Regions from separate parts of the Amycolatopsis panacis genome, predicted to be linked through region 2. Evidence: riboswitches for the same ligand, from Rfam matches in the RefSeq annotation. Region 2 holds a riboswitch; each other region holds the start of a gene.

Region 1 (7,825 bases), on a different contig from region 2:
GTCGAGCAGGTCTTCCAGCTGCTGCAGGGTGTCGATGTCCAGATCGTTGGTGGGTTCGTCGAGCAGCAGCACGTTGGGCTCGGCCATCAGCAGCCGGCACAGCTGCAGCCGGCGACGCTCACCCCCGGAGAGATCGCCGACCGGCGTCCACTGCCGGGCCGCCGGGAAGCCCAGCTTCTCGCCGAGCTGCGAGGCGGTCATCTCCTGCTTGCCGAACACCACCCGACCGGCGACCTGCTCGATCGCCTGCAGCACCCGCAGATCGCCGGGCAGATCGTCGAGTTCCTGGCGCAGGTGCGCGAGCGCGACCGTCTTGCCCTCGATCCGCCGCCCGGTCGCGGTGGCGAGGTCACCGCCGAGCAGCTTGAGCACCGTGGTCTTGCCGGAACCGTTCACCCCGACCAGGCCGATCCGGTCGCCGGGGCCGATCCGCCAGGTCACGTGGTCGAGCAGGGTCCGCTCGCCCACCGAGATCGAGGCGTCCTCCAGCTCCAGCACGGTCTTGCCGAGGCGCCGCTTCGCGAAGGCCTGCAATTCCACCGAATCCCGCGGCGGCGGCACGTCCGCGATCAGCGCCTCGGCGGCCTCGACGCGGTAGCGCGGTTTGGACGAACGGGCCTGCGGGCCGCGGCGCAGCCACGCCAGCTCCTTGCGGGCCAGGTTCTGCCGCTTCTCCTCGGCGGTCGCGGCGAGCCGGGCGCGTTCGGCGCGGGCGAAGATCCAGTCCGCGTAACCACCCTCGTACTGCTCGACGCGGCCGTTCGCGACCTCCCAGGTGAGGCTCGCGACGGTGTCCAGGAACCACCGGTCGTGGGTCACCACCACGACCGCGATCCGGCGGCCGAGCAGGTGGTCGGCGAGCCAGCGCACGCCCTCCACGTCGAGGTGGTTGGTCGGCTCGTCGAGCACCACCAGGTCCAGCTCACCGGTGAGCGCGGCGGCCAGCGCGACCCGGCGGCGCTCCCCGCCGGAGAGGTTCGCGGTGGCCGTGTCCAGCCCGATCGCGGTGATCTCCAGACCGTCCACAATGGACCTGACGCGCGGGTCGGCGGCCCATTCGTGCTCGGCGCCGTAGCGCTGCAGCACGACATCGGCCACGGTGCTGCCCGGTGGCAGTTCGGTGCGCTGGGTGACCACCGCCATCCGCAGGTCGCGAACCTGGCTCACCCGGCCGGAATCCGGCTCGCTCAGTCCGGAAAGGACTTCCAGCAGGGTGGTCTTGCCACCACCGTTGAGCCCGACCACGCCGATCCGCTGCCCTTCGGCGACGCCGAGGGAAACCTTGTCCAGCAGCGGTTTCACCCCGTAGGACTTGCTCACCGACTCCAGGTTGACCAGATTGGCCATCCGCTTGGCCCGTTCCTTTCCACAGTGGACAGATTTACTCAGGCGTGCACGCGCGGGGGCGCGTTGCGCGGCGAGTCGTCCCCGCCTACCACCCGGGCACCGGGCACCGGGCCGTGCGCGACCCGCACCGTGCGGCACACCCCGGCGCCGGACAGCTCGGCGGCAATCTCGACCGCCGTCTCCGCGTCCGCGCAGAGGAACGCGCAGGTCGGCCCCGAGCCGGACACGCACCCGGCGAGCGCGCCCGCGTTCACCCCGGCGCGCAGCGTACGGCGCAGCCCCGGCCGCAGGGACACGGCGGCGGCCTGCAGATCATTGCCGAGCAGCAGGGCCAGCTGCCGTGGATCACCGGAGGCCAGCGCCTCGACCACCGGCGTATGCGCACCGATCCGCGGCGGTTTCCCCTCGGACCGCAACCGGTCCAGCTCACCGAACACCTTCGGCGTGGACAGACCCTTCTCATCGAAGGCCAGCACCCAGTGGAAGGTGTGCCGCGAGAGCACCGGCACGAGCCGCTCGCCCCGCCCCGTGCCCAGCGCCGTCCCGCCGTAGAGCGCGAAGGGCACGTCGCTGCCGAGCCGCCCGGCGAGTACCGCCAGCTCGTCACGGGTCACGTCGAGCTTCCACAGCGAGGCCAGCCCGACCAGCGCCGCGGCCGCGTCCGCACTGCCGCCCGCCATGCCACCGGCGACGGGAATGCCCTTGCGCAGCACGATCCGCACCTTTGGATCCCCGGCATCGGGACGGCCGACGTAGGCGGCCAGCTCGCGGGCCGCGCGCCAGGCGAGGTTGTTCTCGTCGGTGGGCACCACGCGCTCCCCCTCGCCGTAGACCTCCAAACCCGGCTCTTCGGTGACCGCGACGGTGACCTCGTCGGTCAGCGACAGCGCCTGGAACACGGTGACCAGCTCGTGGAACCCGTCCGCCCGCAGATCTCCGACGGCCAGGTGCAGGTTGACCTTGGCCGGGACCCGGACGGTGACTGGTGGTGGAACTACGGCGAGCACCCGTCCAGCCTACGTGGCCGGGTCGGCGGCCTTCTCACCAGGAGAAAACGTGCCGGAGGCGGGGCGGGGACTGGACAGGGGGTACTTTGGAAGTAGTTTTGAAGTATGACCATGACGGAAGTCAACATCTCCGAGCTGTCCCTGCATCCGCGCCGGGTCGTGGCCCAGCTCGAGCGGTCGGCGGAGCGGTCGGTGCGGATTCGCCGCCGGGAGAAGGATCAGCAGGATCTGCTGCTGATCACCGCCGAACGGGCGGAACAGGTGGTCGCCGCGGCGTCGGCGACCACGAAGATCTTCGTGGAGCTGCTGCGCCGCAGCGATCAGGCGGTCACCCTCGCCACCGAGGTGCTGCCGACCGCCTTCCCCTGGGTCCGGTACCTGCCGAAGGCGGATGTGCAGACCTTCGTGATGGAGCTGATCGAGACGCTTGAGCGCGCCGAATCCCTCGGCAACCCGGCGCCGGTCGCCATCCTGGTCGCGAAGTGGAAGCGGACCGCGGAGATCCACGCGGATCCCGAACTCGCCGCCATTCTCGGCCGGCCCGGCGAGGACCTCGGCGAAGTTCCGCCGCCCGGGCACCCGTGAGCCCGGCGACCGGCCGCGAACGGGCGATCCGGTTCGGCTGTGAAGGGTCCCTTCACGGACTCTGAGTCCGTGAAGGGACCCTTCACAGCTTTCAGCGCGTCCGGACGGCAGCCGGCGACAACTCAGGCAGCCACGCCCTGCGGGCCGCGGACGGACTGCGGCTGGGCCACATACGCGCCACGGTCGGCGATCCAAGCCAACGCGGCGTCGGCGCGCTCGCCGCGGACGCCCACGCGGAAGCGGGCGACCGGAGTGTCCCCGAGGCGAGTCAGGCCACCGCCGATGGTGGACAGCTCCACGTCGAAGCGGGTGGCCGCCTCCGGAAGCAAGGCACCGACCGTGGCAAAGCCGATCAGCACCACGTCGGCCGACCGGTCGTACTTGGCCGCCTGCGCCCGGCTCGTCTCGATCGAGGGCAGCACCGCCTGCGCGGTCCAGCTCGCCGGCGAGGAGATCAGGTCCAGCAGCGAACCCCGCTCCACCACGACGCCGTTGTCGAGCACCGCGACGTCGTCGCACACCCGGCGGACCACGCCCGCGTCCTGGGTGGTCACCACGACCGTGACACCCAGCTCCGCACGGGCCCGGTCCAGCACGGCGAGCACCGCGCCGGCGTCCTCGGGGGCGACCCCGGAGGTCGGGTCGTCGGCGACGAGCACGGCCGGTCCGGCGGCCAGCGCCCTGGCCACGGCGACCCGGCGGCGCTGCCCGTCGGTCAGCTCGCCCGGCTTCTGCCCGGCACGGGCGGTGAGCCCGACCAGGTCCAGCAGCGAGCCGACCCGGCTGCGGCGTTGCGGGCCGTCCACGCCGAGCTGTTCCAGCGGAGCGGCGACGTTCCCGGCGATGGTGCGCTCGGCGAGCAGCTCGGACTTGGCGCCGACGGCGCCGAGCCGGCGGCGGATCTCCCGCAGCCGGCGGCCGTCCAGGGTGCCGGTGTTGAGCCCGTCGAGCCGCACCACGCCGCGGTCCGGGCGCTCCTGCAGGGCAATGCACCGGGCGAGGGTGGACTTGCCGGAATCGGCCGGTCCCACCACGCCGAACAACGAGCCGGCCTGCACCTCGACACTCACGTCACGCAGGGCGGCGACTCGATTTCCGTTGAAAGGAAAGGATTTTGACACATTTTCGACAGTGATCACGAATATGCTCCAGGCAAGGGGCGCAGCACCGGTTCCGGGCGCACCAGGCGTCCTTGGATGACCGTCCTCAAAGGACGGTGTGGCGAATCGCGGAAAAGCGGATCAGGCGATGGCCATGGAGCGTCGACACGCACTTACCGTGCGGCGACCTTCGTCGACTACGCGGCGCCGGGTCAGCAGGAGCGGGCGGGCGAGCGTCTGCATCGGAAACGGCCTCCATCGGTCCTGGCGGTAGCACCTGCCCACCTTGCGGGTGGTTGCTGCGACTTCGGCGAGCCAGGTCTCTCAGTCGCTCGGGATGGACGTCTTCGAGTAAAGCCGATCCCACAGACTGAACGCAAGCACGTTGGTGCAGATCACACGAGTGGTCGCGGGCCGGTGGTGAAATCCGCGCCCGGCCTGCGGGGACCGGAAAGTTCCGCCACCGAACGGTCCGGCAGCCCGCGCTCACCCCGAGAATCCCTTGTGGACACTTGACAACCGCCTCGCACCGCCTTTTTCCTGCCGGGGATCACGCCAGCGACCGGATGAGCCTGCCCCGGGATAGTTCACAAAGATGAGCAAATCCGGTCTTCTTGGTACCGCTGTATCAGATACGCTCGTACCACCTCGGGAACGGAGAACGGCGGGTGCCTCAGCGGGTGGACCACGACCAGCGCCGCCGCGAGATCGCCGGAGCGGTCTGGCGGATCGTCGCGGATCGTGGGCTGGATTCCGTGCGCATGCGCGAAGTTGCCGCAGAAGCGGGCGTGTCACTGCGGCTGGTGCAGTACTACTTCGAGACCAAGCACAATCTGCTCGTACTGGCGCTGCGTTATCTCCGCGAGGACACCGAACGCCGGGCGCGGGAACGCATCGAAGGGCAAGCCGGCCAGAGCGCACGCGGCGTGCTGCGGGGCGTGCTCACCGGGCTGCTGCCGTTGGACATCGAGAGCGAGTTCGCACTGCGCGTGCGGCTCGCCTACTTCAGCCGCTCGTATCGCGAGCCGGGAGTGTTCCCGGACCGTGACATCGCGCTGGAAGACCTGGTCACGCACCTGCTCGAACAAGGCGAGCCGATGCCGGGCATCCGGCCGCAACACGAGGCGGACCTGCTGGTGTCCGGGATCACCGGCCTCGGCTTCGACATCCTGCGCGGCCGCCGGCGGACGACCGCCGTACTGGCCACGCTCGACTACCACTTGGACCGGATCTTCGGCCCCTGACCACCGCGGGTCAGACGTCGGCGGCGGCGATCCGGGCGAACGCGTGCACGTCGAGCTGTTCGCCGCGGCTGCGCGGGTCGATCCCGGCCGCGGCGAGCAGCTCCCCGGCGCGTTCCGCCGAGCCCGCCCAGCCGGCCAGCGCGGCCCGCAAAGTCTTGCGGCGCTGGGAAAACGCGGCGTCCACGACGGCGAACAGCCGAGCCCGGTCGACCGCGGTGACCGGATCGGTGCGTTCGAAGGACACCAGTGCGGAATCCACGTTCGGCACCGGCCAGAACACGTTCCGCGGCACCGGGGCGACCTTGCGTGCCGGTCCGTACCAGGCGAGTTTCACGCTGGGCACGCCGTAAGTGCGGCTGCCCGGCCCGGCGGCCATCCGGTCGGCCACCTCGGTCTGGACCATCACCAGCCCGCGCCGCAGCGATGGCAGCTCGGCGAGCAGGTGCAGCACGACCGGGACGGCGACGTTGTACGGCAGGTTCGCCACGAGCGACACCGGTTCCGCGGGCAGATCCGCGGCCCGCACGCGCAACGCGTCGGCACCGACCACGGACAGCCGTTCCGCCGCTTCGGGCGCGCGCTCAGCCGCCGTTTGCGGCAGCCGTGCGGCGAGCACCGGGTCGATCTCCACCGCGACGACCTGCGCGCCGGCGGAGAGCAGACCGAGCGTCAGCGACCCGAGACCAGGCCCCACCTCCAGCACGACGTCCCCGGGCCGCACCCCACCGAGTTCGACGATGCGGCGGACGGTGTTGGGGTCGTGCACGAAGTTCTGCCCGAGCTTCTTCGTGGGCCGGACGTCGAGTTCGTCGGCCAGCCCGCGGATTTCGGCAGCCCCCAGCAGTTCCACCACCGCACGAGCCTACCCACCACCGCCCGCGCCTCGACAACCCGGTAACGCCGTGAAGGGTCCCTTCACGGACTCAAAGTCCGTGAAGGGACCCTTCACAGCCTTCAGCTGTCCAAAGCCAACGGGACTCAGGCCTTGTAGCCGCAGCCCCAGGCGCTGTAGCCACCGCGGGCGGCGCGCACCTTCTCGGCCACCGCGATCTGCTGCTCGCGGGTGGCCTTGTCGGCGGTGGGGGCGTACTGGCCGCCGCCGTAGGCGTTCCAGGTCTGCTTGTCGAACTGGAGGCCGCCGTAGTAGCCGTTGCCGGTGTTGATCGACCAGTTGCCGGTCGACTCGCACTGCGCGATGCGGTCCCACACGCCGGTGTCGCCGATGGCGGGCTGTGGCGCCTGCTTGGTGCCGACCTTGATGATCTTCGGCTTGGGCGCGGTGACGACCTTCTCCGAGACATTCTCGCGAGAGACCTCTGCGCCGTTCTTCTTGGTGACCTTGTAGGTGACCACCTTCTTGCCCGGGGTACCCGGGTCCGCGACGCTCTGCTCGCCCTTGAGCTGCGTCGGGTCGTCGACCTTCTGCACCTCCGGGTCGATGGTCTCCTCCTGCTCGACCATCGAGACGCCCATCCGCGAGACGTGCACCTCGGCGCCGTCCTTGAGCGAGACGTCGAGACCACCGTCGATCGCGTCGTCCGGACCGAGGTTGAGCTTGAGGTCGGAGGCGAACTCCTTCGTGGTGACCGCGGTGGTGGTCACCTGGCGCGGCGCGTTGGTGCCGTCGTAGAGCGTGATGTGCTTCTTGGTCTTGACCTGCACCGTGGAGCCCTCAAGGGGCAGCGCGCCGGAGGAGGGCAGCGAGGTCCAGGCGCCCTGCGCGACAAGGTCGCTCATGCCGAGCTGCGTCAGCGCGTCGCCGAGGGTGGTGGCGCGTACCCACGAGGGCCGCTGCACGCCGTCCACGACCAGGTCCAGCTTGCGTCCGCGCTCAAGCTTGATGACGCCGCGGTCGCCGACCGCGGCCTGCGGGGAGGGCGAGAGCGAGTCGTGCTCGCCGACCGAGAGACCGGCTTCCTTGAGCACCTCGCCCACGGTGCCGCCGTAGCTGTGCACGGTGCGCTGCTGGCCGTCCACGTCGACGGTGATGCTCTTGTTCATCGCCAGCGCCGCGGCACCGCCGCCGCCGACGGTGACCATGACCGCGAGCACGGCGCCCTTGAGGAAGCGGCGCTTCCAGGTGCGGGTGGCCTCGCGCAGGCCCTCCTCCGCGGCGGCCTGCTTGGCCTGCGGCGTGGCGGTCGAGTCCTCGGCCAGCTCGTCGGGCAGGTACAGCGGCGGGAGCATGGTGGTCTCGGCGTTGATCAGCCGGATCAGCTCGTCAACGTCGACGTCGATCTCCGCCATCAGCATGTCGGCGTCGGGGCCGAGCGCGGTGAGCACGTCCTGCTGAGTCACATGCAGCTCGTCGGAGAAGTCCAGCTGCCCGTACGCGGTGTCTTCAAGCTCGCGGTCGAGGACCGCCACCGAACCCGCGGAGGAGAAGTAGTCGGGCTCCGCCTCGGGGCGTGCGCCACCCTGCCTGCTACCAGTCACCGGGTCGTTCCCTTTCCCAAGGCGACCGCGTGATCGCAGTCGCCTTTCGGTCGCGACGCATCCGAGGATGCGCCTCTCAAGTCCGACACCCCCAGCCAGCGCCATC
Region 2 (7,825 bases):
GGGCCGCAGTCGAATGCGACGTCGGACAGGGGGACGCCCTCGTATTGGCGACCGGAGAACCCGGGCGTGCGGTGGTGGTCGACACCGGGCCGGAACCGGGGCCGGTCGACGAATGCCTGAACCGGCTCGGTGTGGACCGGGTGCCGCTGATCGTGTTGAGCCACCTGCACGCCGACCATGTGGGCGGGCTCTCGTCGGTGTTCGAGGGGAGAGCCGTCGGCGCGGTCGCGGTCGGGCCGGGGCGGGCGCCTGCGTGGGCATGGCAGCAGGTCTCGGCCGAGGCCGCGAAGCACCGGGTACCGCTGGTGGAGTTGAACCAGGGCCGGCGGCTCGACTGGCCGGGCTTGTCTCTCGACGTGCTCGGGCCGCGTTACGCGACTACCAGATCGCCTGCCCTCCAGGATGGCACGATGATCAACAACAGCTCAGTGGTGCTGCGCGCCACCACGTCTGCCGGCCGGGTGCTGCTGAGCGGGGACGTCGAACTGGCCGCGCAGGCGGACTTGCTGGCCGGGGGAGTGGACCTGACCGCGGATGTGCTCAAGGTGCCGCACCACGGTTCGAAATACTCCGTGCCGCAGTTCCTTGCTGCGGTAAGGCCGCGCGCGGCGTTGATCAGCGTCGGTGCGGGCAATGGATATGGGCATCCCAGCAAGTCCACAGTGGACGTTCTGGGGGCGTTGGGTGCGCTGATCACCCGGACCGACGTCGACGGGGACACCGCGGTACTTCCCGGCGACGGTGGGCCTGTCGTCGCGCGCAGGGGTGAGCCACGGGGACCACCGCACTAGCTGCTGCCAGTGCCGGTGGCGTGCCGGTTCGTGTCCGGTCACCGAACGGCGGCGACCGGATACGACCGGACCGTCGTGTCAGTAGCCGAGTGCCTTGCTCACGGCCTCCGTGGACGGCGGCACCGTCGCCTTCGGGCCGAGGTGGTTCTCCACCGCGTCGAGGGTCTTGAGGCCGTCGCCGGTGATCAGGAGCACCGTCTCCGCGTCCGGGTCGAGCTTGCCGGTCTCCAGCAGCTTCTTCGCGGTGGCGACGGTGACCCCGCCCGCGGTCTCGGTGAAGATGCCTTCGGTGCGCGCGAGCAGCCGGATGCCCTCCACGACCTCCTCGTCGGTGACGTCCTCGATCGCGCCGCCGGTGCGGTGGACCACGTCGAGCACGTAGGGGCCGTCGGCCGGGTTGCCGATCGCGAGCGAACGGGCGATGGTGTCCGGCTTCACCGGCTGGACCACGTCGTGCCCGTTGCGGAACGCCGTCGACACCGGGGAGCAGCCGGTGGCCTGGGCGCCGAACACCTTGTACGGGCTGGCTTCCACGAGGCCGAGCTGACCGAACTCGCGGAAACCCTTGTCCACCTTGGTCAGCTGGGAACCGGAGGCGATGGGCACCACGATCTGTTCCGGCAGGCGCCAGCCGAGCTGTTCGGCGACCTCGAAGCCGAGCGTCTTCGAGCCCTCGGAGTAGTACGGGCGGACGTTGACGTTCACGAACGCCCACTTCGGGTGCTCGGCGGCCAACTCAGTGGCGAGGCGGTTCACGTCGTCGTAATTGCCGTCGACAGCGATCAGGTCGCCGTCGTAGACCGCGGTGGTGAGGATCTTGGCACGTTCGAGGCTCTTCGGGATCAGCACGACCGACCGCCAGCCGGCGCGCGCGGCGGCGGCCGCGGTCGCGTTGGCCAGGTTGCCGGTCGAGGGACACGCGAGGACCTCGAAGCCGAACTCGCGGGCCGCGGCGAGTGCCACCGCGACCACACGGTCCTTGAACGAGTGGGTGGGGTTGCCGGTGTCGTCCTTGACCCACACGGTCTTCAGGCCGAGTGCCTTGGCAAGCCGGTCGGCGCGCACGAGCCGGGTACCGCCCGGTTCGGTGTTCGGGATCTGCTCGACGGTCGAGGGGACGGGAAGGAGTTTCTTGTAGCGCCAGATGTTCTTCGGGCCCGCCTCGATGTCCTCACGGCGTACGCGGCCGAAGTCGTAGGCCACCTCAAGCGGTGAGAAGTCCTCCGCGGACACGAATTCCGGGGCGAGCGGCTGCCGGTGTCCCTCTTCCTTCGACACCAGCTCGACGGCGGGGCCGAGATCGAGCGTGGTGCGGGCGGGGTCCGTGCCGAGGGATGCGGTCATCGCGAGGTTCCTTTCCTCATCTGTCCCGCCATGGCGGGCCGGAATTGGCACCGTGTTCGTCAGCTATCCCGCGATCGCGGGATGACAGGCTGTACGCCGGTTGCCGGGGCTTCGTCGGGCCGTTCCCTCTGCCCCTCTGGATGAGCGGTATTCAGTTGTGGGCGCACCGCAGTGGATGTGGATGCCGCCTGGGCCACACCGTACGGCACACCGATCACCTCGTGCCATGGAGGCGGTCCAGATCACCGGAGCGGGCGGACTGCCGGCCGGGTGAGAGGATGGCCGGGTGACCACCGCACCCGCGCCGCTGCACCTCGTCACGGGCGAGGAAGAACTGCTCATCGAACGGGCCGTGCGCGCCGCGCTGGACGCGGCGCGGGCCGCCGATCCGACGGCCGACCTGACCCGGATTCGGGTGTCTGAACTCACACCGCCCGAACTGGCCGAACTGGTCAGCCCCTCGCTGTTCGCGGAGGGGCGGGTGATCGTGCTGGAGTCGGCGCAGGACATTTCGCAGGACCTGTCCGACGCGGTGCTCGCCTACCTGAAGGCCCCGGCGGAGGGGGTGGTGCTGGTGGTCGTGCACAGCGGCGGCGGGCGCAGCAAGGCGGCCAAAGTGCTGCCGGGCGCGCTGAAGAAGGCAGGCGCGGAGATCACCGAATGCCCGAAGCTCACCAAACCCGCCGAACGGGAATCGTTCGTACGCAACGAAGTCCGCCGTGCGGGCGGGAAGATCGACCCAGCGGGCGTGTCGGCTCTGCTCGACTCCGTCGGCTCCGACCTGCGCGAGCTGTCCTCGGCGGCGACCCAGCTGGTCGCGGATACCGGCGGCGTGATCGACGAGCAGGCGGTACGCCGCTACCACACCGGCCGCGCCGACGTGACCGGGTTCGCGGTGGCGGAGAAGGCCGTGGCCGGTGACCGAGCCGCCGCGCTGGAATCGCTGCGCTGGGCGATGCAGCTGGGCGTCCCGCACGTGCTGGTCGCCGACGCGCTGGCCGACGCCGTCCGCACCATCGCGCGGGTGTCCGCCGCCGGGCGCGGCAACCCGAACCAGATGGCCGGCGAGCTCGGCATGCCGCCGTGGAAGATCCGCAAGGCACAGGGCCAGTCCCGGGGCTGGGGCCAGGATGGCCTTGCCACCGCGATGCGCGTCGTGGCCAGGCTGAACGCCGAGGTGAAAGGCGCCGCCGCGGACGCGGACTACGCCCTGGAACGAGCCGTCGTCGAGGTGGTCGTCGCGAGGGGCGACCGCTGAACCCCGATCGTCCGGCGCCGTCGTCCGGCGCGGTGGCGTGGCCGCGTTCCCTGGTCATCCGGAGGGTATGCGGCAGGTACCGAAGACCGGATCGGTCGAAGGCGGCGGGTTCCGGCGCAAGAACTGCGGTCGTCCGGGGAACGGGGTCCCGGTCCAGGACGTGAGACCGGGTGCATGACGCGGCGGTGGGGGTGCTGTTCCACGCGACCCTGCGTGTGCTGTGAGTCCTTCGGGTGGCAGACGGAACGCAGGTCGTGGGACATCGCAGCACGAACGGTGCGGGCAGGCCGTTGACGGGTAGGACCAGGACGAGGTTGCGTGGCCCGAGGTCACCTGGGCATACGAAAAGGCCCGGCGACCGAGGTCACCGGGCCTTCAGGCGAACCGGCTCAGAGCTGGTTCGCGCGCTTCGCGATCGCCGACTTCTTGTTCGCGGCCTGGTTGGCGTGGATGACGCCCTTGGTGACCGCCTTGTCGAGCTTGCGAGCGGCCTCGCGCTGCAGCTCGAGGGCCTTGTCCTTGTCGCCGGACTCGGCGGCCTCGCGGAACTTGCGGATCGCGGTCTTCACCGAGGACCGGATCGCCAGGTTGCGCTGCCGCGCCTTCTCGTTCGTGGTGATGCGCTTGATCTGCGACTTGATATTGGCCATGGAGGCGTCCTCTTTCACTCGATGAAGGTCGTCACCGCGACGTACTGGCTCCGGCAGCGCCCGCGAAGGCGACCGGGTTTCCTCCCTGACGGAATGCCGCACGGCGACGAAGGGAAAGCTTAACAGCCCAGCTCGGCGGCCCTGCGAGGTGCCCGGATTTCCTTCGGCCCGGATCTTGGGGCTGGCAGTCGTCCGATACGCCCTTGCCGCCTCGGTTACGGTGGTATCCGGTAGTGCCTAGGGTTCCGTCGCCGGGCCGTCGTCCGTCTTGTGCGGGCGCTGTGACAACGAGGTCCGGCGGGGCTGGTCCGAGCGGCACCGTCGGCCGGGCAGGGTGCCGGTCGTTCATCTGACGGGACAAAAGCCTGGAGGAACCCGGTCTTCGGCATGCGCCCAAGACCAGAAGGGTTCTCGTGAACGGCACTGCTCTGTCCATGGTCCTCGCCGCCGCGGTCGTGCACGCGGTCTGGAATCTCGCGGCCAAGCGGGTTTCCGGCGGGGGTGCGCAGTTCGTCTGGCTGTACTACACGGTTTCCGCAGTCCTCTTGCTGCCGTTCGTGGTGGTGGCGCTGGTCGTCGAGCCGGAGCGTCCACAGTGGAGCTGGCTGGGGGCGGCGCTCGTCACCGCGGTGCTCCATGTCGGGTACGGGATCGTGCTGCAGCGCGGCTACCACGTCGGCGATCTGTCGCTCGTGTACCCGCTCGCGCGCGGGACCGGGCCGCTGTTGTCGGTGCTCGTGGCGGTTCTCCTCTTGCACGAGAGGCCCGGCGTGCTTGGGCTGATCGGGGCGGTCCTCGTGGTGGCGGGAGTACTCGTGATCAGTCTCGGCGGCAGCCACGCGGGCGAAGAGGCACGGCGGGCAGGCGTGTTCTACGGCGTGCTCACTGGTGCCATGATCGCGGCGTACACGCTTTGGGACGCGCAGTCGGTCACGACGGTGGGCGTGCCGCCGCTCGTCTACTTCGGTGGTGGAGCGCTCCTACAGAGCGTGCTGCTGGCGCCAACGGCCGTACGTGGCCGAGTCGAGGTCGGACGGCTGTGGCGGGAGCATCGTCGCGAGGTGCTGGTCGTCGGGGTTGCTTCGCCGTTGGGGTACCTGCTGGTGCTGTACGCGCTGCAGATCGCGCCGGTGAGCCTCGTTGCGCCTGCGCGGGAGCTGTCGATCGTCTTCGGCGGGGTTGCAGCGTGGCTGCTGCTGGGGGAGCGCAACGCGGTGCGCCGGCTGGTCGGCTCGGTCGTGGTGCTGGCCGGGATCGCTGCGATTGCGGTGGCCTGAACCACTCCGGTAGGCATGCAGCCATGGAAGTACTGAGCAGCCGGATGCTGATCCACCCGCGTGATCCGCAGGTCTCGACGGCCTTCTATCGCGACACTCTCGGCCTGGCCGTCGAGCGCGAATTCCCTGGTGGCACGCGGTTCTTCGCCGGCGGCGGCTCGATCGAGGTGGTCGGCTCCGGGCAGACCGCGCCGAGCCCGGACGTGAACCTGTTCCTGCAGGTCCGCGACCTGCCCGCGGTGCTCGCCGACCTGGCCGCCCGTGGGGTCGAGCCGGTGCGCGGGCCTCAGCGCGAGCCGTGGGGGACGGACGAGGCGTGGATCACCGATCCGGACGGTCTGCGGATCGTGCTCGTCGAAGTCCCCGAAGATCACCCGTTGCGCCGCGACAGCCGTTAGCCCGGCTTACGCGCTCGCAGTTGCGCGGCCAGCGCGGTGAAGCCCGGCGGCTCCCAGGTCCAGGTCTGCAGGTCGGTGAAGCCCGCTTCGGCGGCTTCGTCGGCCAGTTCGTGACGGGTAACCGACAGGAGCTTTTCGTGCGCAGACAGCAACAGCCGTCCGCCGGGGCGCAGCACGCGGAACAGCTCGGCGAACGCGGCCGGCCGGTCGTCCCACAGCTGGACGTTGTTCACCGTGAGTATGACGTCCACGCTGGCGTCCGCGGATCCGGTGTGTGCGGCCGTGCCGGCACGCAGTTCGACCCGGTCGCCGCAGCGGACACGGCACAGTTCGCGCATCTCGCCGGATGGCTCGACGCCGATCACCTTGCCGGCCAGCCGGCTCGCGGCGTCCAGGCCGAGCCCTGGTCCGGGGCCGGTGACCAGCACCGTTTCGTCGGGTTCGAGCTGGGCGAGGTCGACGATGCGCTGCTCGGTGGCCGCGTTGGCGAACGCCATCAGCCTGCCGCCGATGCGGCCGAGCAGGCCGCTCGGGTGGCCGAACGCCCGGTCCACCGCGGCGCCGGGGGAGGGTGAAGTGGTCATACTTCGAGGTCACCACGAGCGCCGTGGCCCCGCATCGGGGATGACCCCCACCCGCACCCGGAGGTCCATGGGAACATGGGAGCCGGACACTTCCGACCAGCCCGAGGACAGCCCGAGTGACAGCGCCCAAGACGTTCGCCGACACCACCTTCACGCCGCCGGAGTTCATCCGCAACTTCTGCATCATCGCCCACATCGACCACGGCAAGTCGACGCTGGCCGACCGGATGCTGCAGCTGACCGGCGTCGTCGAGGAGCGGGCCATGCGCGCGCAGTACCTCGACCGCATGGACATCGAGCGGGAACGCGGCATCACGATCAAGGCCCAGAACGTCCGGCTGCCGTGGCAGGTCGGCGGGGTCGATCACGTGCTGCACCTGATCGACACGCCCGGTCACGTCGACTTCACCTACGAGGTCTCCCGCGCGCTCGAAGCGTGCGAGGGCGCGATCCTGCTGGTCGACGCCGCGCAGGGGATCGAGGCCCAGACGCTGGCGAACCTGTACCTGGCGCTGGAGAACGACCTGCACATCATCCCGGTGCTGAACAAGATCGACCTGCCCTCGGCGGATCCGGAGAAGTACGCCGCGGAGATCGCGCACATCATCGGCTGCGAGCCCTCGGACGTGCTGCGCGTGTCGGCCAAGACCGGCGTGGGCGTGGCCGAGCTGCTGGACGAGTGCGTGCGCCAGGTCCCGGCGCCGGTCGGCGACGCGGACGCGCCCGCACGGGCGATGATCTTCGACTCGGTCTACGACACCTACCGCGGCGTGGTCACCTACATCCGCGTGGTGGACGGGAAGATCACCCCGCGCGAGAAGATCCGGATGATGTCCACCGGGGCCACGCACGAGCTGCTCGAGGTCGGCATCATCTCGCCGGAGCCGAAGGTCAGCAAGGGGCTCGGCGTCGGCGAGGTCGGCTACCTGATCACCGGCGTGAAGGACGTGCGCCAGTCGAAGGTCGGCGACACCGTGACCGCGGAGCGCAACGGCGCGAAGGAGCCGCTGGCCGGCTACCGCGAGCCGAAACCGATGGTGTTCTCCGGCCTGTACCCGGTGGACGGCTCGGACTACCCGGAGCTGCGTGAGGCGCTGGAGAAGCTGCAGCTCAACGACGCCGCGCTGACGTATGAACCGGAGACCTCGGTGGCGCTGGGCTTCGGCTTCCGCTGTGGCTTCCTCGGGTTGCTGCACCTGGAGATCACCCGCGACCGGCTGGAGCGCGAGTTCGGCCTCGACCTGATCTCGACCGCGCCGAACGTGGTGTACCGGGTGGTCCTGGAGGATCGCAGCGAGCTGGTGGTCACCAACCCGTCGGACTGGCCGACCGGGCTGAAGATCTCCGAGGTGCACGAGCCGGTGTCGAAGGTGAGCATCCTCGCGCCCTCGGAGTTCGTCGGCACGATCATGGAGCTGTGCCAGGCGAAGCGCGGCACCCTGCAGGGCATGGACTACCTGTCCGAGGACCGGGTGGAGCTGCGGTACACGATCCCGCTCGCGGAGATCATCTTCGACTTCTTC
Region 3 (7,825 bases), on a different contig from region 2:
AGGCACACGGCTGGTTCGTCGGCTACCGCGGTGACGTGGCGTTCTCGGTCTTTCTCGAAGGTGGCCAGGACTCCGGTCCGGCGGTCGCCCTCGGCGCGAAATTCCTCGCCGCCGTGCCCTAGCCGTCGCACCGTCCGAAAAGGACTGGAACATCCGTTTCGGGGACACGTGTCCGGCCGCGCCGGGCGCCTCACTATTCTGGACGCGCTGCGGGTCGGGGACGGGGAGGCGACATGGACGGACTTCCGGTACTCCTCGGCGTCGGCGGACTGGTGCTGCTGTCCTCGGTGCTCGCGGTGCGGGTGTCCATCCGGCTCGGCTTCCCGTCACTGCTGCTGTATCTCGCGATCGGCGTGGTACTCGGGGAATCCGGCCTCGGTATCCACTTCGACAACCCGGCGCTCACCCAGTCGCTCGGGCTGGCCGCACTGGTGCTGATTCTCACCGAAGGCGGGCTCACCACCCGCTGGTCGTCGGTCAAATCCTCGCTGGGGCCCGGGATCGTGCTGTCCACAGTGGCCGTGGTGATCAGCATCGTGGTCACCGGCGCGGCGCTGCACTGGCTGCTCGGCCTCGATTGGCGGCTGGCGCTGCTGTGGGGCGCGGTACTGGCCTCCACCGACGCCGCGGCGGTGTTCTCCGTGCTGCGTTCGGCCGGAATCGGCAAACGGCTGTCCGGCATGCTCGAACTCGAGTCCGGGATCAACGACGCGCCCGCCTACATCGCGGTGATCGTACTGGCCTCCGGGGATGCGGTCGATTGGTCGCTGCCGCTGGTGGTGGTCTACGAATTGGCCGCCGGCCTGGCCATCGGGCTGGCGTTCGGCTGGCTCGGCACCCAGGCGCTGCGCCGGGCCGCGCTCCCGGCGACCGGGCTCTACCCGCTCGCCACGGTCGCGGTGTGCGTGCTCGCCTACTCCTCGGGTCAGCTCGCGCACGCCTCCGGCCTGCTCGCCACCTACGTCGCGGGGCTGGTGCTGGGCAATTCGAAGCTGCCGCACCGCTCGGACACCCTGTCCTTCGCCGAAGGGCTCGGCTGGCTCGCCCAGATCGGGCTGTTCGTGCTGCTCGGCCTGTTCGCCTCGCCGGGCAGGCTGCTGGAGACGCTGGTGCCCGGCCTGGTCGCGGGCGCGGTCGTGCTGCTGCTGGCCCGGCCGCTGTCGGTGGCGCTGTCCCTGCTGCCGTTCCGGCTGCCCTGGCGAGAGCAGGCGTTCCTGTCCTGGGCCGGGCTGCGCGGGGCGGTGCCGATCGTGCTCGCGATGATCCCGCTGTCCCAAGGCGTGCCGGGCGCGCAACGGCTGGTGGACGCGGTGTTCGTGCTCGTCATCGTGCTGACCCTGCTGCAAGGGTCGACGCTGGGGCCGCTGGCGCGGCTGCTGCGGCTGGACCGGGCGGGCGAGGTGCAGGAGATCGAGGTCGACTCGGCCCCGCTCGACGAGCTCGGCGCCGAGCTGCTGCAGGTGCGCATCCAGAAGGGCTCGAAGCTGCACGGCGTGTACCTGTCCGAGCTGCGGCTGCCCGCCGGGGCCACGGTGAGCCTGGTGGTGCGCGGCGGAGCCGGGTTCACCCCGCAGAAGACGAGCCGGCTGCAGGAGGACGACCAGCTGCTCGTGGTCGCCACCGAGCACGTGCGCGAAGCCGCCGAGCTGCGGATCCGCGCGGTGGACCGGGCCGGGCGGCTGGCCAGGTGGCGCGGCGAGTCCGGCCGCTGACCGGGACAGTCCACTGTGGACTGACCGGGTGACGGCCGTCTCAGATCACGGAATGGGCTGGTGCCGCGCGCCGATGATCGGCTATCGTTCTCGGCAGGTCATGAGTGCCAGCGTCAAGCCCCGGCTTGCTGGCCGGCAACCCTCCTTCCGCGGTGGGGTGCCCCGGGTGAGGACCGGGCCGGTCGCGCAGTGCGGCGGGCAAGCGCGGGCCCCTCGCCGGGTCCCCCGGATTGCCGAGGAGGCAGCGTCATGACTCTCGCACTCGACCGGACCACCGAAACCTCTGTTCCGCCGGTGGCCGGTGCCGGCCTGCGCGTACCGCTGGTGACCGGCGGCGACGTCTCCTACGCCAACCTCGACCACGCGGCCAGTGCGCCGTGCCTGTCCGCGGTCCGGTCCGCGGTCGACGAGTTCCTGCCCTGGTACGCCAGCGTGCACCGGGGCGCGGGGTTCGCGTCGCAGGTCTCCACCCGGCTGTACGAGCGCACGCGGGAAGTGCTGCGCCGCTTCGCCGACGCCCGCGACACCGACACCGTGGTGTTCACCCGCAACACCACCGATGCGTTCAACCTGCTGGCGAAGGCGTTGCCGCGCAACACTTCCGTGGTCGTGTTCGACACCGAGCACCACGCCGCGCTGCTGCCGTGGCGCGGGCCGAACGTGCGCCGGGTGTCGCTGCCGCGTACCCGGCTGGCCGCAGTGTCCGTTGTGGACGAAGCGCTGGCCGCCTGCCCGCAGGGGCCGCGGCTGGTGGTCGTCGCCGGAGCGTCCAATGTGACCGGTGAACTGCTGCCGGTGGCGGAGATCTCCGCGGTGGCGCGGAAACACGGTGCCCGGGTGGCGCTGGACGCCGCGCAGCTCGCGCCGCACCGGCGGATCTCGCTGCGGGAGCTCGACGTGGACTACGTGGCGCTGTCCGGGCACAAGCTCTACGCGCCGTTCGGTGCCGGCGCGCTGATCGGCCGGAGCGACTGGCTGCGCGCGGCCGTGCCGTACCTCGCCGGCGGCGGTGCGACGAAGCTGGTCACCGAAGAGGCCGTGGTCTGGAACGCCGGGCCGGAGCGGCACGAGGCGGGCTCGCCCAACACCGTCGGCGTGTATGCGCTGAGCGTCGCCTGCGAACAGCTGGCCGCGAACTGGGACGCGATCGGCGCGCACGAGGCCGAGCTGCTCGAACGGCTCCGCACGGGCCTCGCCGTGCTGCCCGGCTGCGCCGAACTGCGGCTGTTCGACGCCCCGGTGGACCGCGTCGGCACGGTCAGCTTCGTCGTCGACGGATTCGACCCGGGTTGGGTCGCCGCCGTGCTGTCGGCCGAGTACGGCATCGGAGTGCGCGACGGCGCGTTCTGTGCCCACGTCGCCACTCGCCGCCTGATCCGCGAGACCGGCGGCGAAGGGCAGCAGGCGCTCCGCGTGAGCCTCGGGCTGGGCAGCACCGCCGAGCACGTCGACCGGCTCCTGCTGGCCTTGCGGCAGATCGTCGCCCGCGGCGCTCGGTGGGAATACACCAAGGTGGACGGCCGGTGGGCGCCGGTCGGCGACCCGCGTGAGCTGCCGCCGTTCTGTGCCTGACGGCGGTGCTGGGAGTGGGCCGGGGGCGAGCGTGGACAATGGGGGAGTGAGCACCGAGCCCTCGCCCGAATCCGACGTGTCCGAGCCCGCTGTGCCCGAGCCTGACGTGCCCGGGCCTGCCGAGCCGCGGCCCGGGGGGGATACCGGAGGAGCCGAGGTGGCCCCGGCGCCGTCGCTGCCCAAGCGGCGGATCGGCCTGGTGTTCGCGGTCGCGGTGCTGATCTGGGTGATCGACCTGGTGACCAAGAACCTGGTCGCGGCCAATCTGGAGGGCAAGGAGCCGGTCCGCATCCTCGGCGGGCTGATCTACCTGCAGGTGATCCGCAATCCGGGGGCCGCCTTCTCCATGGCCACCGGGATGACCTGGGTGCTCGCGCTGATCGCCGCGGCGGTCGTGGTGGCCATCGTGTGGCTGGCGCGGCGGCTGCGCTCGGTCGGCTGGGCGATCGGGCTCGGCCTGGTGCTCGCGGGTGCGCTCGGCAACCTGACCGACCGCCTGTTCCGCGCGCCGGGCCCGCTGCATGGCCACGTCATCGACTTCATCTCCGCCTTCGCACCCAACGGCCAGGGCTTCGCCATCTTCAACATCGCCGACTCCGCGATCTGCGTCGGCGGTGCGCTGATCGTGCTGCTGTCCTTGCTGGGCAAGGACTACGACGGCACCTCGACACGTTCGAAGAAGGACGCCAAGTGAGCGCGCGCATGCTGCCCGTCCCGGACGGGCTCGATGGGATGCGCGTGGACGCGGGACTGGCCAAGCTGCTCGGCCTGTCGCGCACCGCGGTCGCGGATCTCGCCGCGGCCGGTGACGTGCTGCTCGACGGGCGTCCTGCCGGGAAGTCCGACCGGCTGTCCGCCGGCGGTCTGCTTGAGGTGACCCTGCCGGAACCGGCGCGGCCTGCCGAGATCATCGCGGAACCGGTCGAAGGGATGCGGATTCTGCACGACGACGGGGACATCGTGGTGCTGTCCAAGCCGGTCGGTGTCGCCGTCCACCCGAGCCCGGGCTGGACCGGTCCCACGGTCGTCGGCGGGCTCGCGGCGGCCGGGCTGCGGATCGCCACGTCCGGCGCCGCCGAGCGGCAGGGCGTGGTCCACCGGCTCGACGCGGGCACCACGGGCGTGATGGTGGTGGCGAAGAGCGAGCACGCATACACGGTGTTGAAGCGGGCGTTCAAGGAACGCACTGTGGACAAGGGCTACCACGCCGTCGTCCAGGGGCATCCGGATCCGACGCGCGGCACCATCGACGCCCCGATCGACCGGCATCCGCGGCACGACTACAAGTTCGCCGTCGTCGCGGGCGGGCGTCCCAGCGTGACGCACTACGAAGTGGTCGAAGCGTTCCGCGCGGCGTCGCTGGCGCACGTGAAGCTCGAAACCGGGCGTACGCACCAGATCCGCGTGCACTTCTCCGCGCTCCGGCATCCGTGCGCCGGGGACCTGACCTACGGTGCTGACCCGGTGCTGGCGCGCAAGCTGGGCCTTTCGCGGCAGTGGCTGCACGCGCGGACCCTCGGGTTCGCGCACCCGGCCGACGGCCGCTGGGTCGAGTTCGAAGCCGAATACCCGGACGACCTTGCGAACGCCCTGCAGATCCTGCGCGACGAATACGCCTGATCCCCGGTCACACCGTCCAGGTGAGCGTACGTTCGTCGGGCTCGGGGCGGGGGCTCCAGCGCACCGAGACGACCTGGGTGGCTTCCGGGAGCACGTACACGGTGTGGCCGCCCAGCGTCTCACCCGGCCGTACCCCGATCTTGTGCGGTGGCCGGGAGGTAAGCGAGACGGGTGCCTTGGCGACGGTGCCGCTGTCGGCAGTGAGCAGTTCGAGGTAGTTGTCCGGCAACGACGCGAACGGCACCGAGCCGCGGTTGGTGATCTCGGTGTGCACGACCACTGCGCGCTCGCCTTCCTCCAGCCGGTACCCGGCCGCGCCGAACAGGAAATCGGCCGGGTCCTGTACCTCCAGCAGTTGCACGGTGAGCTGCTCGCCCTCCAGCCCCTGCGTCTCCAGCTTCTCGCCGATCCGCCCGCGCTGTCCGCCGGCCGGGGCTTCCAGTCGGGGCTCGTCCCCGCGCGCCCACGACGCGGTCTGCGGCACGCCCCAGGTGGTGACGGCCGGATCCGTCACAGCGGCCGCTCCTGTCACGCCGTACGCGCCCGATGGCGCTCCGTACGGTCCGGACTGCGCGGGTTGAACCCCGTACGCACCTGATGGCCCTGGGGTTCCGTACGCGCCTGACGGTGCGCCCTGCACCGTCGCTCCGTACGGCCCCGATGGTGCGCCCTGCACTCCTGAGGGGGACCCGTATGCCCCTGACGGTGTGCCCCGCACCCCCGATGGTGCTCCGTATGCTCCGGACGGCACACCGTGCGCCGGCCCGTATTGTCCACTGTGGACGGTGTTGTCCGCGGAAGCGTTCGGCTGTCCCAGTGCCGGGGAACGCATTGCCGCCCAAGCGGTCCCGGCTCCCGGCCGGCCCGCGAACCCCGGCGCGCCGCCGGACCGCGGTCCGGCACCCTGCGTCGCAGATCCGCCTCCCGCCCACTGCGCCTGTATCCCGCCCGGCCCTCCGGCGCCCGGTACACCACTGTCCGGGCCTGCAGTGCTCGGCGTCGCCCAGTCCGCGGCGCCGCTTGTGGTTGTACTGCCCGGGGTCGCGCTGCCCGGTCCTCCGCTGCCAGGCGCTCTGCCATCTGGCACTGTGCTTCTCGTCGCTGCCCAGCCCGGCGTAGCGCTGCCCGGGGCTGCATTGCCCGGCTCGCCGCCCGGTACTCCACCGTGGGTACCCACACTGCCCGGCGTCGCCCAGCCCAGTGCACTGCCAGGAGCCGCACCGCCCGGTCCTCCGCCGCCAGGCGCTCCACCGTCCTGCCAGCCGGCACTCGGCGTTGCCCAACCCGGCAGAACACCGCTTGGGGTTCCGCTGTCCGGTCCGGCGCCGTTTGGCGTTGCCCAGCCCGGAAGGACGCCGCTGGGGACTGCGTTGGCCGGTCTGCCGCCCTGCGCTCCACTGTCCTGCCCTGCGCCACCCGGCGTCGCCCAACCCGGCACTTCGCCATTGGGAGCCGCACCGCCCGGCCATCCGCCACCCGCTACCGCACCAGCCCCAGGCGCCGCACCACCCGGCGCCACCCCACTCGGCACCGCACCGCCTTGCATCCCGCGATCACCGGGCACCGCCCCGGATTGCGCCCCATAACCCGGCGTCCCCCACCCGGTTCCCGGCCCAGCCCCGTACCCTGGCGCCGCGCCCGGCGACGGCATCCCGCCGGTCGGCGGCATCCGACCGGCCTGCCCGCCCGGCCCCGGCCGCTGCCACGACGGGGGTACCCCCGATAGGGCTGCACGTAGACCGTTCGGGTCACTTTCCACACCGACCAGCAGCGGCAATCCGCTGCCGGACAGCGAGACCAGCCGGTAGGCCACCTCGCGCGGGTCCATCCCGACTTTCGCGGCGAGTTCGTGCACGGCCGTCCTGCCCAGCTCGGCCAGCGCGGCGAGCAGGCGGACATCGGCGGGATCGGACACGGCCACTCCGGCAACGCTACCGTCTCGCGGCCCTTGCGACGGGACGGTCCAGCCGGGTGGCGGCGCCGTGTTCGCTGGATGTGAACGGGCCTCTCGCTCCGGAAACGGGCGTTGCGCACCCCGGCTGCATTAGGGTCGGCAGGGCATCGCAGCGGGCCACCGCCCGGCTGACCGCGATGCCGATCGGGCCACGCGCCGGTCGGACCACCGGAACCACGCAGGAGCCCAGCGCCCATGACCGCCGCCGTGCTCGCCGACGAATTCGTCGACGGAATGTTCGATTTCGACCCCCTCTACGCCGCGGTCTCCGGACTGCGCCCGGACGCGCCGGGGCTCGGCGACCCGAGTGCCGCGGCCGAGGCGGAGCAGCGCCGCTGGCTGCTCGCGATGCGGGAGCGGGCCGAGGCGATCGATCCGGCCGGGCTCGGCGCGACCGATCGGGTCACCCGCGAGGTCCTGCTCAGCACGATCGCCGAATGGCTGGACCGGATCGACACCCGGACCGTCGAGTTCTCGGTGAGCAGCCTCTTCACCTCACCAGCCTCGGGCCTGCTCACCATGCTGCCGATGGTCACGGTGACCGCGGGCGCCTCCGCCGAGGCGCACCTGGGCAGGCTGGCGGCGATCCCGGAGTACCTGCGGGTCTGCGGGCAGCGTCACCTGGCGGGGATCGCGGACGGGCTGCTGCCGGTCGACCGCTTGGTGCGCGGGGCCGTCGAGCACCTTGATCGCTACCTCGCCGAGCCGGAGAACGATCCGCTGCGGCGCCAGCCCGCGCCGGACGAGGAGTTCGCCACGCGGCGGGATGCCCTGCTGCGCGACGTGGTCCGCCCGGGATTCCGGGAGTACCGCGATGTGCTGGCCGCCGAGGTCCTCCCGCACGGCAGGCCGGACGAGCGCGCGGGCGTGTCCTGGCTGCCCGGCGGTGCGGAGATCTACGCCCGGCTGGCCCGCCTGCACACCACCAGCGACCGCACCCCGCAGGAGCTGCACGAGACCGGCCTGG

What was found. Region 2 has a riboswitch for S-adenosylmethionine ahead of thrC (threonine synthase). Riboswitches for the same ligand answer to the same signal wherever they lie in the genome.
Region 1: it holds a riboswitch for S-adenosylmethionine, as region 2 does, so the genes downstream of both, D5S19_RS06690 (methionine ABC transporter ATP-binding protein) here and thrC (threonine synthase) in region 2, are expected to answer to the same signal.
Region 3: it holds a riboswitch for S-adenosylmethionine, as region 2 does, so the genes downstream of both, D5S19_RS28585 (aminotransferase class V-fold PLP-dependent enzyme) here and thrC (threonine synthase) in region 2, are expected to answer to the same signal.

The regions. Positions count from the first base shown of each region.
Region 1 is NZ_QZFV01000064.1:35,369-43,193, reverse strand. It holds gene D5S19_RS06705 (ABC-F family ATP-binding cassette domain-containing protein) at 1-1,347, opposite strand, end outside; gene D5S19_RS06700 (4-(cytidine 5'-diphospho)-2-C-methyl-D-erythritol kinase) at 1,386-2,354, opposite strand; gene D5S19_RS06695 (hypothetical protein) at 2,460-2,939, shown strand; gene D5S19_RS06690 (methionine ABC transporter ATP-binding protein) at 3,062-4,078, opposite strand; SAM riboswitch class I at 4,292-4,383, opposite strand; gene D5S19_RS06685 (TetR/AcrR family transcriptional regulator) at 4,708-5,283, shown strand; gene rsmA (16S rRNA (adenine(1518)-N(6)/adenine(1519)-N(6))-dimethyltransferase RsmA) at 5,294-6,136, opposite strand; gene D5S19_RS06675 (transglycosylase family protein) at 6,262-7,719, opposite strand.
Region 2 is NZ_QZFV01000073.1:52,683-60,507, forward strand. It holds gene D5S19_RS11680 (ComEC/Rec2 family competence protein) at 1-791, shown strand, start outside; gene thrC (threonine synthase) at 870-2,135, opposite strand; SAM riboswitch class I at 2,149-2,282, opposite strand; gene holA (DNA polymerase III subunit delta) at 2,422-3,393, shown strand; gene rpsT (30S ribosomal protein S20) at 3,783-4,043, opposite strand; gene D5S19_RS11700 (DMT family transporter) at 4,457-5,320, shown strand; gene D5S19_RS11705 (VOC family protein) at 5,344-5,718, shown strand; gene D5S19_RS11710 (class I SAM-dependent methyltransferase) at 5,715-6,302, opposite strand; gene lepA (translation elongation factor 4) at 6,419-7,825, shown strand, end outside.
Region 3 is NZ_QZFV01000133.1:12,679-20,503, forward strand. It holds gene D5S19_RS28575 (penicillin-binding transpeptidase domain-containing protein) at 1-122, shown strand, start outside; gene D5S19_RS28580 (potassium/proton antiporter) at 234-1,712, shown strand; SAM riboswitch class IV at 1,809-1,923, shown strand; gene D5S19_RS28585 (aminotransferase class V-fold PLP-dependent enzyme) at 1,962-3,284, shown strand; gene lspA (signal peptidase II) at 3,331-3,978, shown strand; gene D5S19_RS28595 (RluA family pseudouridine synthase) at 3,975-4,904, shown strand; gene D5S19_RS28600 (AsnC family protein) at 4,912-5,847, opposite strand; partial or broken gene D5S19_RS34260 (AsnC family protein) at 6,412-6,825, opposite strand; gene D5S19_RS28610 (DUF885 domain-containing protein) at 7,054-7,825, shown strand, end outside.